4 regions of the Mucilaginibacter sp. P4_A11 genome follow, and region 4 is predicted to be linked to each of the others. Evidence: riboswitches for the same ligand, from Rfam matches in the RefSeq annotation. Region 4 holds a riboswitch; each other region holds the start of a gene.

Region 1 (3,173 bases), on a different contig from region 4:
TCAGAAAATTGAAACTAACACAATGCACGAAATTGAACCATATTACCGCTGGCGAGATGACTATGTAGCATCTGAAGATGAGTTTTCGCCTTTCTATGCTACCGAATACAGCGAATTTGAATTTGACAAACAGGTTTACAATTACCTGCTGCATCCCCAGTGGGATTCATTCGGCTCTAATACACTTTATCTTAAAGTGCTTTTTGCCGATTATGACAAAGGCTACACTATTATTGAATTGATAGGTGAATGGAATGATGCCATTAATAACGACATCATGCTGTTGAAGCGTGAGCTACTCGACCTGATGATCGATAATGGCATCACGCATTTTATCCTGATAGGTGAAAACGTACTCAACTTTCACTCAAGCGATGATTGTTATTATGAAGAGTGGTTCCAGGATGTAGAAGATGGCTGGATAGCAGGCATCAACTTCCGCGACCACGTGATTGACGAATTTAAACGCAACAACATCGACTATTACATCAACTTCGGCGGCGAGCTCGATAACCTTGGCTGGCGGGCGTTGAAACCCGTACAGGTTTTCAAAAAGGTAGAAGAGCAGTTAATGAGGAGGCTGAATTAACGTTAAACCACCGCGTCATTGCGAGGTACGAAGCAATCTCCGACAGTACAGAGAAATCTGCATAGCCGCTCTGCTTCTTGGGGATTGCTTCGTACCTCGCAATGACGTGATGTAGATAGCCGTATTATCTCTTCACCTTACATTCACTTTTTATTCATAAATTCGTATATTATTTAATAACAAAAAATGGAAATTAAAGATCCCGAATACGTTTATAAAAACGTAATACAATTAAATGAACAAGATGCATCGCGCAAATTCATAGCTAATGTATTTGTGTGGATGTTTGTTGCCCTGGGGCTTTCAGCCTTATGCGCGTTCATATTTTCAGGCAACCAGGCATTATATGAAATGCTTAGGGACCCAATTACAGGCGGCAATACAGGCTTAGGCACTATTGTTATGTTTGCGCCGCTTGCTTTTGTACTTATTATATCATTTGGCTTTAACCGCTTATCATATGGTGTAGCAGCATTGTTGTTCATCGCATTTTCAGCAGTTATGGGCATCAGCTTAAGCTATATACTAAGAGTATATACAGAAAGCTCGGTACTTGGCGTATTTATTACAACTTCTGTTGTTTTTGGCATAATGGCTGTAGCTGGTTATACCACCAATACAGATTTGACCAAGTTTGGATCAATCATGATGATGGGCCTTATTGGTATAATCGTTGCCTCACTGTTTAACATGTTTATGCATAGCACCCAGTTAGAATATATCATTAGCTATGTTGGCATTGCAGTATTTGTAGGTTTAACTGCTTATGATGTTCAGAAACTTAAGCGCATAGGCGCAGGTCTTGAATACGGCACATCATCAACAAGCAAAATGGCCCTTTTAGGCGGTTTAACATTGTATCTTGATTTTATCAATCTTTTCCTGATGATCCTCCGTTTATTCGGCAGAAGAAGATAATCTCATTAAGAAATTCGATCAAAAAGCTGCCTTCAAAAAGGGCGGCTTTTTTTGTTTAACAATGTGGCTTAGCTATGATATATCGTAAACGTTATACACTTGCAAATGATAACTTTATTGCGCAACTTTGCAGTGCTTATGGAGAAAGACGGAGGGATTAGACCCTGCGATGTCTTAGCAACCTGTGCTTCACAAGGTGCTACATTCTACTCAGCAGCCAAACGGCACTGGGACAGATAAGCGAAAGTCATGATAACACCCGACTTTTCGAGATAAGCTTTTTATTTATTTGTGATTGCACTGATTTGATACGACTGACCAGCTATTTGCTTAATACGTCAGTAGATCATAATAATCTTTAAAATCAAACCAATCAGTGAAATCATCAAATAAAAAATCGGTGAAATCAAAAAATGGACATTAGAAAAGAATTACAGAAACGCATCCTGGTGATTGATGGGGCAATGGGTACCATGATACAACGGTACCAGCTTACCGAAAAGGATTTTCGGGGAGAGCGTTTTCGCGATCATCATAGCGACCTGCAGGGCAATAATGACCTGCTCAATATCACACGTCCTGATATTATCAAGGCTATCCACGCCGAATACCTAGAAGCCGGGGCAGATATCATTGAAACCAACACGTTCAGTACGCAGGTAATCTCCCTCGCCGATTATCACCTGGAAGAGCTGGCTTATGAACTAAGCTACGAGGGCGCTCGCATTGCCCGTGAAGTAGCTGATGAGTATACTCTACGCAATCCTGCCAAGCCGCGCTTTGTAGCCGGTGCCGTAGGCCCAACAAACCGAACGGCTTCCCTATCGCCGGATGTAAACGATCCGGGATACCGTGCCGTTACTTTTGATGACCTGGCCGATGCTTATTACGACCAAGTGCGTGGTTTGGTTGATGGCGGTTCACATTTATTATTGGTTGAAACCATTTTTGATACCCTGAATGCCAAGGCTGCACTTTTCGCCATAAAACGCTATGAGCTGGAATGTAAAGCTGCAGGTAAGGATTTTCCTGCTTTTCGCGATAGCGGTGGCATCATGATCTCTGGTACTATTACCGATGCTTCGGGCCGTACCCTTTCGGGGCAAACGGTTGAAGCTTTCTGGAATTCGATAAGCCACGCTAACCTGCTTTCGGTAGGTTTAAACTGTGCTTTGGGTGCCAGGGAAATGCGCCCTCACCTTGCCGAGCTTTCCGAAAAAGCAGGCGTATTTATATCCGCCTATCCAAACGCCGGTTTACCCAACGAGTTTGGTCAGTACGATGAAACCCCGCATGAAACCGCTCACCAGGTTGATGATTTTATCAAAGCCGGGCTGGTTAACATTGTTGGTGGTTGCTGCGGTACCACACCCGAACACATTAAATGCATTGCTGATAAAGCTGCCAAATATCCACCCAGGCTTATCCCGGAAATTGAACCGGATATGCGCCTGAGCGGCCTGGAATCCGTTACCATAAAACCCAAAAGTATTTTTGTGAACGTGGGTGAGCGTACCAATATTACAGGCTCGCCAAAGTTCTCTAAACTTATTCTTGCCGAAGATTATGAAGCAGCCTTATCTGTTGCCTTGCAGCAGGTAGAGGGCGGTGCGCAGGTTATCGATATTAACATGGATGAGGGCATGATCGATTCGGAAGCGGTGAT
Region 2 (3,173 bases), on a different contig from region 4:
GCGCAAACTATAAAATGCTCTTCAGGATTAATGAAGTAACCTGTACCCACAAGACCTTTCCACCAGTCAAGTACATCGCTGTTGGCTGTAAGCGCATGGCAAACCCAAACAACGTTATTTTTTTCCTTATTTAACCTGCCGTATGTATGAAAGCCTATCTCTAAACCCTCAATCTGCCGGCCCGATTCAAATTCAAAAGTATCAGTGTATTTAAATATCTCTGCGTTCATTCTTTTGTTTGTTATTCCAGGCGCAGCCGGAATTTCCGGCTGCAACCTGTAATAACGTTTACTATATCACTTAAAAAAAACTATACATTGTTAAACTAACTCACCCGCACCTTGCTTAATTTTTGCAAAAGCCTGTTCAAAATCAGCTTTGATATCATCAATATGCTCAATGCCCACTGCAACACGCAATGATGCAGGTTTAACACCGGCTGATAATTGCTCTTCATCAGATAATTGCTGATGCGTTGTTGCCGATGGCTGTATGATCAGTGTTTTTGCATCGCCCACATTGGCTAAATGGCTCACCAGTTTCAGGTTGTTGATGACCTGGCTGGCCTGCGCTTTATCACCTTTGATCTCGAACGACAATACGCCGCCAAAACCATTTTTTAAATATTTTTTAGCAAGATCATGATATGATGATGATTCCAATCCGGGGTAATTCACRCTTGCCACTTGCGGATGCTGCTCAAGCCATTTGGCTAATTGCAGTGCATTATCAACATGGCGTTGTACACGTAATGAAAGGGTTTCCAGTCCCTGGATATTAAGCCACGCATTGAATGGCGATTGCGACGGGCCGAAATCCCGTAAACCTTCTACACGTGCCCGGATAATGAACTGGATATTGCCAAAGGGGCCGCCGATACCGAATACATCGTTAAATACCAATCCGTGATAACCTTCAGATGGCTCAGTGAATTGCGGAAACTTGCCATTGCCCCAGTTATAATTACCGGCATCAATAATAGCACCGCCAATACTGGTACCATGCCCGCCAATCCATTTGGTAGTTGATTCCACAACCACATTAGCACCATGCTCAATAGGGCGGAAGAGGTAACCGCCTGCTCCAAAAGTATTATCAACAATTAATGGCAGATCGTGCCTTTTGGCAACTTCGCTTACTTTTTCAAAATCGGCAATGGTAAAACCTGGGTTGCCGATAGTTTCCAGGAAAATAGCTTTTGTTTTATCGTCAATAAGTGCTTCGATATTGGCTGCGGTATCGTCTTTAGCAAAGCGTACATCGATACCCAAACGTTTAAAGGCTACTTTAAACTGATTATAAGTACCACCATACAGAAAAGGAGAAGTAACAAAATTATCGCCCACCTGCAGGATGTTATTTAAAGCAATAAATTGTGACGCCTGTCCCGATGCCGTTGCCAGCGCCGCTACGCCACCCTCTAAAGCTGCAATGCGTTTTTCAAACACATCGGTAGTAGGGTTCATGATGCGGGTATAAATATTGCCAAATTCTTTCAGCGCAAACAGGTTTGCACCATGTTCGGCACTGTTAAATACGTATGAAGTAGTTTGATAAAGCGGCACTGCACGTGAACCTGTTGTTGGATCAACTTCCTGGCCGGCATGTAATTGTAAGGTTTCAAATTTTAAGGCAGACATAGTTTGATTTTTTTAATGTGTTTAATTTAGATTTTTGAATGTTAGATGGATTTTGACAAGCCGGTTTGAATTAACCGGTTTAACAGCACGCGCATTTTCAATGAAATGAAAGCAGGGGCGTGCTAAGCATCAACAGCAGCAACACATACAAATACAGCTAATAGGGGAGCTAATATATTGTACGTTACCGTTTGAGGTGTAAAAAGTGTTGCGTTGCGTAAATTTAATTAAACTTTTCATGGTTAAAAATTTATATTCCCCGGTGTTATTTGCCGGGACAGGAATTGGCACCTTCTTCAACACTGAAGGGTTGCCAGCGGGTCATGGAGCCTGATCTCTCGCCGCTTCTTTATAAATCAAAACCCGAACTATGTGCGGAGGATTGATCGACTATGGTATCGCTACCAAATAATGTTCCAAATATAAGGCCTTATATGGTAATGTACCAAATTTTATTTCAAAAGGCTTGTAACTAATGCGAATGAAAACTTTTATACCTTAGCAGATATCTTTAATACCTATTCCTTATGCTGGAAAATACGCTTCAATAATCATTTATAATTATTGTAGTCCTATCCGTTTTTTTTACAAATGTTTTTTCTCAAACAAATGATTCAACATCTTTCAAAAAAATCATCGTAAATAATATTTGCCTCTGTCAAACCACAATTGCTGATTTAAAGAAATCTGACCCCGGTTTGAAAGCTACAATAGTTGAAGAAATGGATCTAACGGCAAATTGCGTTGGAGATGATTCAAGATATATAGCAGACGAGGGATATTCGACCCCCAAATATCCGGGAATGATATTTCAGCAAGATCAAAAATCTGATCTAATTAGCAAAATCAGGTTAACAAAAGAATTTGCGGGGAAATTGCCCGACGGGAAAATGATTGATCTTAGTAAATTGGTGCTTAAAGATCTGTTCAAACTATATCCTGCATTTAAAGAGCAATGGAATACCAGAGGTTGTTCCGATTATTGGAATTTTTCCAATGATACTATTTCATTTTATGTTAAGATAGATAGCACTAAAAAGCCATTATTCCCTATAGATGAAGCATATTACATGGAAAAACCCGTGGAAGGTGCAGATTTGATACTATCCTGTCATGGAGTGATGAAAGAAGACACCCATGAGTATGTAACTGGCGAAACTGAAAATAACGAACCAGTATATTTTATCGATAGTGTACGAGTAAGGGGGGATGATTTAAACAAACTTAACTCTAATGATGTTGCAACTGTTTCTGTTTACAAAGATGCAAGTGCAATAATAAAGTACGGCCGTGAAGCAAAATATGGATTGATCTATGTAGAAACCAAAAAATTTGATATCCATCGTTATCAAACGTATTTCAAATCAAAATCTTCGGGTTATGCTAAGCTTATTTCTAATCCGGCTAACATTTCTCAAATTCAATATATCCTCAATAAAAAAATACTTAAAACTAATTACGAAGGAAATTTAGCTGGGATAAATGACAAAATATTCAAGGAATTAATAATCATTGACAAGCATCAACTTATAA
Region 3 (3,173 bases), on a different contig from region 4:
TATATTTCAGCAAAAAGTAAAACTTAAAAACGGGCAGGCATTAGTTAATGGTACCCTGAACTATATGGTATGCAGTAACAAGCAATGTTTGCCGCCTGAGGATGTTGAGTTCAGCATTCCTGTGAAATAGTACTAAGCCGAAAGTCGCAAGTCAAGTCTGGTTTTCTATTTTTAACTTAGAACTTACGACTTTAGAAAAAGCGGAATTTATCGATCACAAAATAGTAATATAGTTTAACAGCTCATTAGCCACCAAATTGAACTGTTAGACGGAGCAAAGTGTCGGGGACAACTCCACTTGCTTAAACCTGGTTTACACAAATAAATACCATGAAACCGAAATTGAATTTTATCACTAAAGCCCGCTTACAGAATGGTGGCATCCTTTTCTGTAATTACCATTGTTGTTAATTTGCGCTTTTATCCCGGAAATTGATCCAGAAATAAGATCAACATCCTGGCTGTACTAAGTGCGTTGCTTTGCTATGGTGGTAAAACAGGCGTGTGCTGTACAGACCAGGATGTTGATCGTTTACAAGATAAGAAGAAGTTTGAATTGGATTAAAAACATTTTATGTAGAGACGTGTCACATGTGTCTTCATAAGCAAATCAATATTGACATTCAGGGAAATCGTTTTGAAGTACGAGACTCCGCTGGAGTCCAATATCTCTTTAAATTTTGTCTATAAACACGTGGCCTCTCTGAGGCCGATTGGCACGTCAGCCATATTGCTTTATACTCCGTAGGAGTAACGTGTTTATAGCCTAATGGATATACTTCTCAAGGCTCCGTAGGTGCCTCGTGCTTTAAGATGTAAGAGGCTATTTTTCAATATGGTTTCTACCTGGTGATTCGCTCGTCCTAAAGGAAACGCATGTGATGCGTCTCTACGATAAAAAATAAAATTTAAATGCCTTTAAGGCTTTAATGAGATAAATAGGGTGTAATTAAAAAATATTCTACTAAATCTATAGATTTTATTGTATTTATCATATTTGTTACTATCTTTACAGCATTCTAATTAACCCCACCATTAATTAGTTGATTTATAAAGAATAAGGGAGAGGAAGTCTCGATGATCTTATAGCGACTTTTCATTGTTTGAAATAAGTGCTAAACTTTTTCCGATAGCAATTATGCCGGCGGAATATAAATTAACTAAAAACCATGAACACATTAAAGTATCCGTATTTCTACGTGCAACCGGTAGCCATTAAACGATGTTGTTGTTTGGTTCAGTACACCTTCTGGTTTTAAAAAGCCGGTTTCCTGAAATTTTATTGCCTTTAATTATTGGCCTTAACTGGGCCAGGAAGGATTCTTTGTGCCAAATTTTTAGCACGCTATGTATCAATTAACAACAATTTAAACTTATACAAATGAAAATTACAAACTACTTATCCAAAGCTAAACTGCTCTCAGTTAGTTTTTTACTTGGTGGCGTTGCTGTAGCCTCTGCCAATGATGGCCCTAAGCCCAGATTTATAAAAGAGGGAAAATGGCGCGGCGAATTTACAGTGAGCGAATCAAAAGTTCCGTTCAATTTCGAATTGAAAGGTAAGGATGCCGAGCATGCTACATTTACCCTCATCAATGGCTCCCGTCGAGACGATTTTCATGTAAAATCCATCGGCCAGGATTCGGTATACATTAAAATGAATACCTATGATGCGGCCCTGGTTGCAAAAGTGGAGGATGATGGTTCTTTAACCGGCGAGTACCGCAGTTTGGTACCTGGTTTCAGAGGTAACTCATTGCCTTTTAAAGCCGAATACGGAAAAACCTACCGCTTTGTTGAGCCAGGTAAAGATGTGGCCCCAACCGCCGATCTGAGCGGTAAATGGGAGATCAAAACCTACAGTAAAGAAGCCGTCCCTGCATCTATCGCCTTATTAAAACAAAAAGGGAATAAGCTTACCGGCGTGGTAATGACCGTTGTTGGTGATACCCGCGAACTGGAAGGTACCGTGCAGGGCGATGAATTCGCGCTGAGCGGTTTTACCGGTCCGAGCCCGTTCATCATTAAAGGAAAGATCAATGCTGATGGAACTATCAGCGGTGAAGAAGGCTTTGGTATCTATAAAAACCTGAAGTTTGATGCTGCTAAAAAAGCTGAGGTAGAATTACCCGATCCTTATAAGCTGACATTTTTAAAGGAAGGTTACAAAAAGCTTGATTTTTCGTTCCCCGGGATCGATGGCAAACAGGTATCGCTGAGTGATGATAAATACAAAGGCAAAGTTGTGATCGTTGAGATCATTGGTACCTGGTGCCCTAACTGTACCGATCAAACGGTGTTCCTTTCTCCATGGTTCAATAAAAACCATCAGCGCGGTGTAGAAGCCATTGCTTTAGGCTTTGAGCAAAAAGACAGCCTGGAATACGCCAAATACACTTTGGGTAAGTTAAAGGATAAATATGCTATCAATTACGATATCGCGTTTGGCGGCCTGGCCGATAAAAAACTGGTATCACAAAAATTGCCCGCGCTTAACAAGTTCATCGCGTTCCCTACAACTATTATCATCGACAGAAAAGGTGATGTAAGGGAAATTTACACAGGCTATACCGGTACCGTAACAGGTAAATACCATGAGGATTACGAAAAGAAATTCAACAAGCTGTTAGACGAGCTTATTGCCGAGCCTGCACCGGAAACAGCCGCCGTTGTTGATCAGCCAGCTCACCAGGGTAAGTAACTATTAACTATCTTATAATTTATCGAATGAAAACACTCAATTTAATTACTTCATTCAAATGCCTGACAGCAGGGTTGTTGCTGGCCGGTACCGTGCACGCGGCGGACAAAAATCCACCGGTAAAATTTATCAAGGAAGGTGTGTGGCGGGGTGTGTTCACCGTAGCCGAAACTAAAGTGCCCTTTAATTTCGAGCTGAAAGGCAAAGATGCTGAACATGCTGTATTCACACTGCTGAACGGTACACGCCGCGACAATTTCCATGTAAAGCAGGTGGGCAAAGATTCGGTATTTATTAAAATGAATACCTATGATGCCGCCCTGGTTGCCAAAGTGGAAGAGGACGGAACCTTAAGCGGTGAATACCGCAGCCTGGTACCGGGTTTCAGGGGGAATTCATTACCGTTCACCGCAGAGTACGGCAAAAGCTACCGCTTTATTGAACCCGGCAAGGATGTTGCCCCGACAGCTAA
Region 4 (3,173 bases):
AAGCCGTTACTGCCAATCGGATAAGCTATACCGCCTTGCGCACAATATGTTCGGGCATATCACCAACCCCTTTGAGCAGGTAGTTGAATTAACCAACTGGATTCATAAAAACGTCCAATACTTAAGCGGCTCAACCAATTCGCAAACATCGGCTTTTGATACGGTGACTGAACAGGCCGGCGTTTGTCGTGATTTCGCGCACCTGGGCATAGCCCTTTGCCGTGCGCTGACTATACCTGCACGTTACTTTACGGGTTATGCCTATCATCTTAAACCAGCCGATTTTCATGCCTGTTTTGAAGCTTATCTTGGGGGCAAATGGGTGCTTTTTGATGCCACGCGACTGGTGCCTTTGAATGGTCTTATCAAAATAGCTACCGGCCATGACGCTGCGGATTCGGCCATAGCCAATATTTTTGGTGATGTCACCTTTACTACTATGCAGGTAAGTTGTGAGCTTGTCGAAGATGGCTTTGCGCCCTTTTATTATGGCGATAGTGAATTTAAGGGATTATCGTACTTGTAAAAGAATGGCAGGCACTGCTGCCTCAAATAAGACAACAATGGAAAAAGTGACATCTCTCGCCGTCATTGCGAGGTACGAAGCAATCCCAAATTATACAGGGCGGACCTGCCAATCGGGGATTATTAATAATTATAATTGTTTTTTATAGGTATTAATGAGCTCCCTTCGGTCGGTTGTCTTCGTACCTCTCAATGACGATTCTTTATTATTTGTAAATGCATTTTTAGCGCTTCTTTGCTAAACTCTTATCGTTTCCCTTTTTTGCCGGTACTTTTTTACGCTGCTTTACCCCATAAACCCAGTTAGCCGCCAGTACCCCCACACAGATCAGTAATCCGAAAAATTCACGTACTTCTTCAACCCAGGGCTTTTCGGCTTTCATGGTTTGTACAAGGCTTTCGGCGTGGTGATATTCAAACCAGTCGATAAGGCCGTTATTATCAAATATCTTATAAATTGCGTAGCCTGTAAAAGTGATAATGCCAACTGCATAACCAATAGGGTAAAACTCCTTTTTAACCGCCAGGTAACAAAACCAGGCACAATACAGGTAAATGGGCATCCAAAGGTAAGGGTCGGGGTCGTTATATTGTAAACCCGCAAAAATGATAAAAAGTACAACCCATACAATGTTGAAGATCTTCATAAGTAAAAAGCAATTGCAATAATTTACACCGGTTTATCTTGCTTAAATGCAGGTTAAGCAATGCTAAATATAGGGATTTAGTTTGCACTTTTTGAAGTGCGAAAATAGTTTTTGTGCAGCTTGATTGCAGCAAAAAGCAGGCTTAGGAAATACAGGATGAAAAACTATTTGGGAAAATTTGATGTCGCGGGCAGATTCGAACTGCCGTTTAGGGTATTGCGGACCCCCACCTATCCTCTCGGTCACGCGACTTGAAAACTATAAAAAATCACTTAATCAGATCGGTTGTGGGGTGTAGATATAATTATCTCTCTCCTGTTTTGCACAGGAGCAGGAATTAGCACCTTTTACATTATGCGGATGTACAGGTTGCTAAGACGTCTTTGGGCCTTTCCCTCAGTCTTTCTTGATAAGTTAAATTAAAAGAACGTTTTGTCGTTGTTGACAGTGCAAATATAAAAACAAATTATATAATTCCTATAGTTTAAGTAGAATTTTTATTTTTTATTCAGATTGCTATTTTCTTCAGTTATGAATCAAGTTCAAAAAACTGAAATGATCACCATTTAATCTGAAGTAGTCACCATAATTTTAGTTGCTAACTATTGCACCTTTGTATTGTTAAAACATTTAAAAACAACACAATGGGAACAAATAAAATAGCACTTGTAACCGGCGGCAGCCGTGGATTAGGTAAAAACGCCGCCCTGCATCTTGCCAAAAAAGGAATCGACGTAATTGTTACTTACCGCAGTAAAAAAGAAGAAGCAGAAGCTGTTGTTGCAGAAATTGAATCGGCAGGGCAGAAGGCTGCTGCTTTGCAACTGGATACGGGTATTGTATCCACCTTTGATGCTTTTATTACCGACCTAAAAGCGACATTGAATGAAAAATGGGGACGTGAAACTTTTGATTTCCTGATCAATAACGCGGGTATTGATGCCGCATCGCCATTTGCAAAAACTACTGAGGAGGATTTTGATAACCTGTTCAATGTGCACTTTAAAGGTGTTTACTTTTTAACCCAGAAAAGTTTACCCGTAATTGCCGATGGCGGCCGCATCATTAATTTTTCGACCGGACTGGCCCGTTTCTCAACACCGGGATACGCTGCCTACGCCTCAATGAAAGGTGCAATTGAAGTATTCACCAAATATTTGGCAAAAGAATTAGGCAGTCGTGGCATAGCTGCGAATGTTGTGGCCCCCGGTATTATCCAAACCGATTTTACCAAAGCCGCATTCGATTCGCATCCGGGTTTAGAAGAAAGGATGTCACAATCCACCGCTTTGGGCAGGGTAGGTCAGCCCGATGATATTGGCGGTGTAGTAGCTTTTCTCTGCACAGAAGATGCCCGCTGGATCAATGCACAGCGTATTGAAGCTTCGGGTGGGATGTTTTTGTAGATTGATTGTCTGAATCAGAATTTACAGGATTGAAGAATTTTCAGAATCAGGTGATTTGTCTGCAATGCATCCTGTTAATTTAAAAATTCGGTAAATTCTGATTCAGACAATTTCCTATCTTTCGCACAAAAAAGCATTATGGAATTTGGTAGAGTAACTGACGAAGAATTATCAAGGGTTGATTTTACCCTGCCGGCCGATCCGCAGATAACTGTTGATACACTTGCCGCCGCTAAAAATGATATGCCACTTCAGGTACATGTTGGCTGTGCCAAATGGGGACGTAAGGAATGGGTCGGTAAGATCTATCCGCCAAAAACCAAAGACGCTAATTTTTTAGACGAGTACGTAAAGCACTTTGATTGTATAGAGCTTAATGCTACCTTTTACCAGGTTTACGGGCCTGATACCATTGCCAAATGGGGAGCCAAAGCAGATAGCAATCCTGGTTTTAAATTTTGCCCCAAATTTTCGCAGAGCATCAGCCATATTCGCAGGTTAAAAAACGCGGAGGATATTACCACTACTTATTATGAAGGTATTTTAGCCTTCGGCGATAAGCTTGGTCCGCTGTTTTTGCAGTTAAGCGATAATT

Evidence for each region. A riboswitch is a leader RNA that binds a small molecule or an ion and turns the genes downstream of it on or off. The one in region 4 is predicted to bind S-adenosylmethionine.
Region 1: it holds a riboswitch for S-adenosylmethionine, as region 4 does, so the genes downstream of both, metH (methionine synthase) here and AC1DUD_RS10160 (transmembrane 220 family protein) in region 4, are expected to answer to the same signal.
Region 2: it holds a riboswitch for S-adenosylmethionine, as region 4 does, so the genes downstream of both, AC1DUD_RS29935 (O-acetylhomoserine aminocarboxypropyltransferase/cysteine synthase family protein) here and AC1DUD_RS10160 (transmembrane 220 family protein) in region 4, are expected to answer to the same signal.
Region 3: it holds a riboswitch for S-adenosylmethionine, as region 4 does, so the genes downstream of both, AC1DUD_RS17095 (peroxiredoxin family protein) here and AC1DUD_RS10160 (transmembrane 220 family protein) in region 4, are expected to answer to the same signal.

What each region holds. Positions count from the first base shown of each region.
Region 1 covers NZ_JBFUHE010000007.1:232,623-235,795, reverse strand. The annotation lists gene AC1DUD_RS15965 (hypothetical protein) at 23-589, shown strand; gene AC1DUD_RS15960 (Bax inhibitor-1/YccA family protein) at 776-1,507, shown strand; SAM riboswitch class I at 1,641-1,750, shown strand; gene metH (methionine synthase) at 1,921-3,173, shown strand, end outside.
Region 2 covers NZ_JBFUHE010000026.1:6,572-9,744, forward strand. The annotation lists gene AC1DUD_RS29930 (homoserine O-acetyltransferase family protein) at 1-230, opposite strand, end outside; gene AC1DUD_RS29935 (O-acetylhomoserine aminocarboxypropyltransferase/cysteine synthase family protein) at 321-1,640, opposite strand; SAM riboswitch class I at 1,888-1,998, opposite strand; gene AC1DUD_RS29940 (hypothetical protein) at 2,339-3,173, shown strand, end outside.
Region 3 covers NZ_JBFUHE010000008.1:142,104-145,276, forward strand. The annotation lists gene AC1DUD_RS17090 (protein-disulfide reductase DsbD domain-containing protein) at 1-130, shown strand, start outside; SAM riboswitch class I at 1,046-1,158, shown strand; gene AC1DUD_RS17095 (peroxiredoxin family protein) at 1,382-2,701, shown strand; gene AC1DUD_RS17100 (peroxiredoxin family protein) at 2,728-3,173, shown strand, end outside.
Region 4 covers NZ_JBFUHE010000004.1:232,243-235,415, reverse strand. The annotation lists gene AC1DUD_RS10165 (transglutaminase-like domain-containing protein) at 1-526, shown strand, start outside; gene AC1DUD_RS10160 (transmembrane 220 family protein) at 750-1,172, opposite strand; SAM riboswitch class I at 1,474-1,588, opposite strand; gene AC1DUD_RS10155 (SDR family NAD(P)-dependent oxidoreductase) at 1,817-2,578, shown strand; gene AC1DUD_RS10150 (DUF72 domain-containing protein) at 2,717-3,173, shown strand, end outside.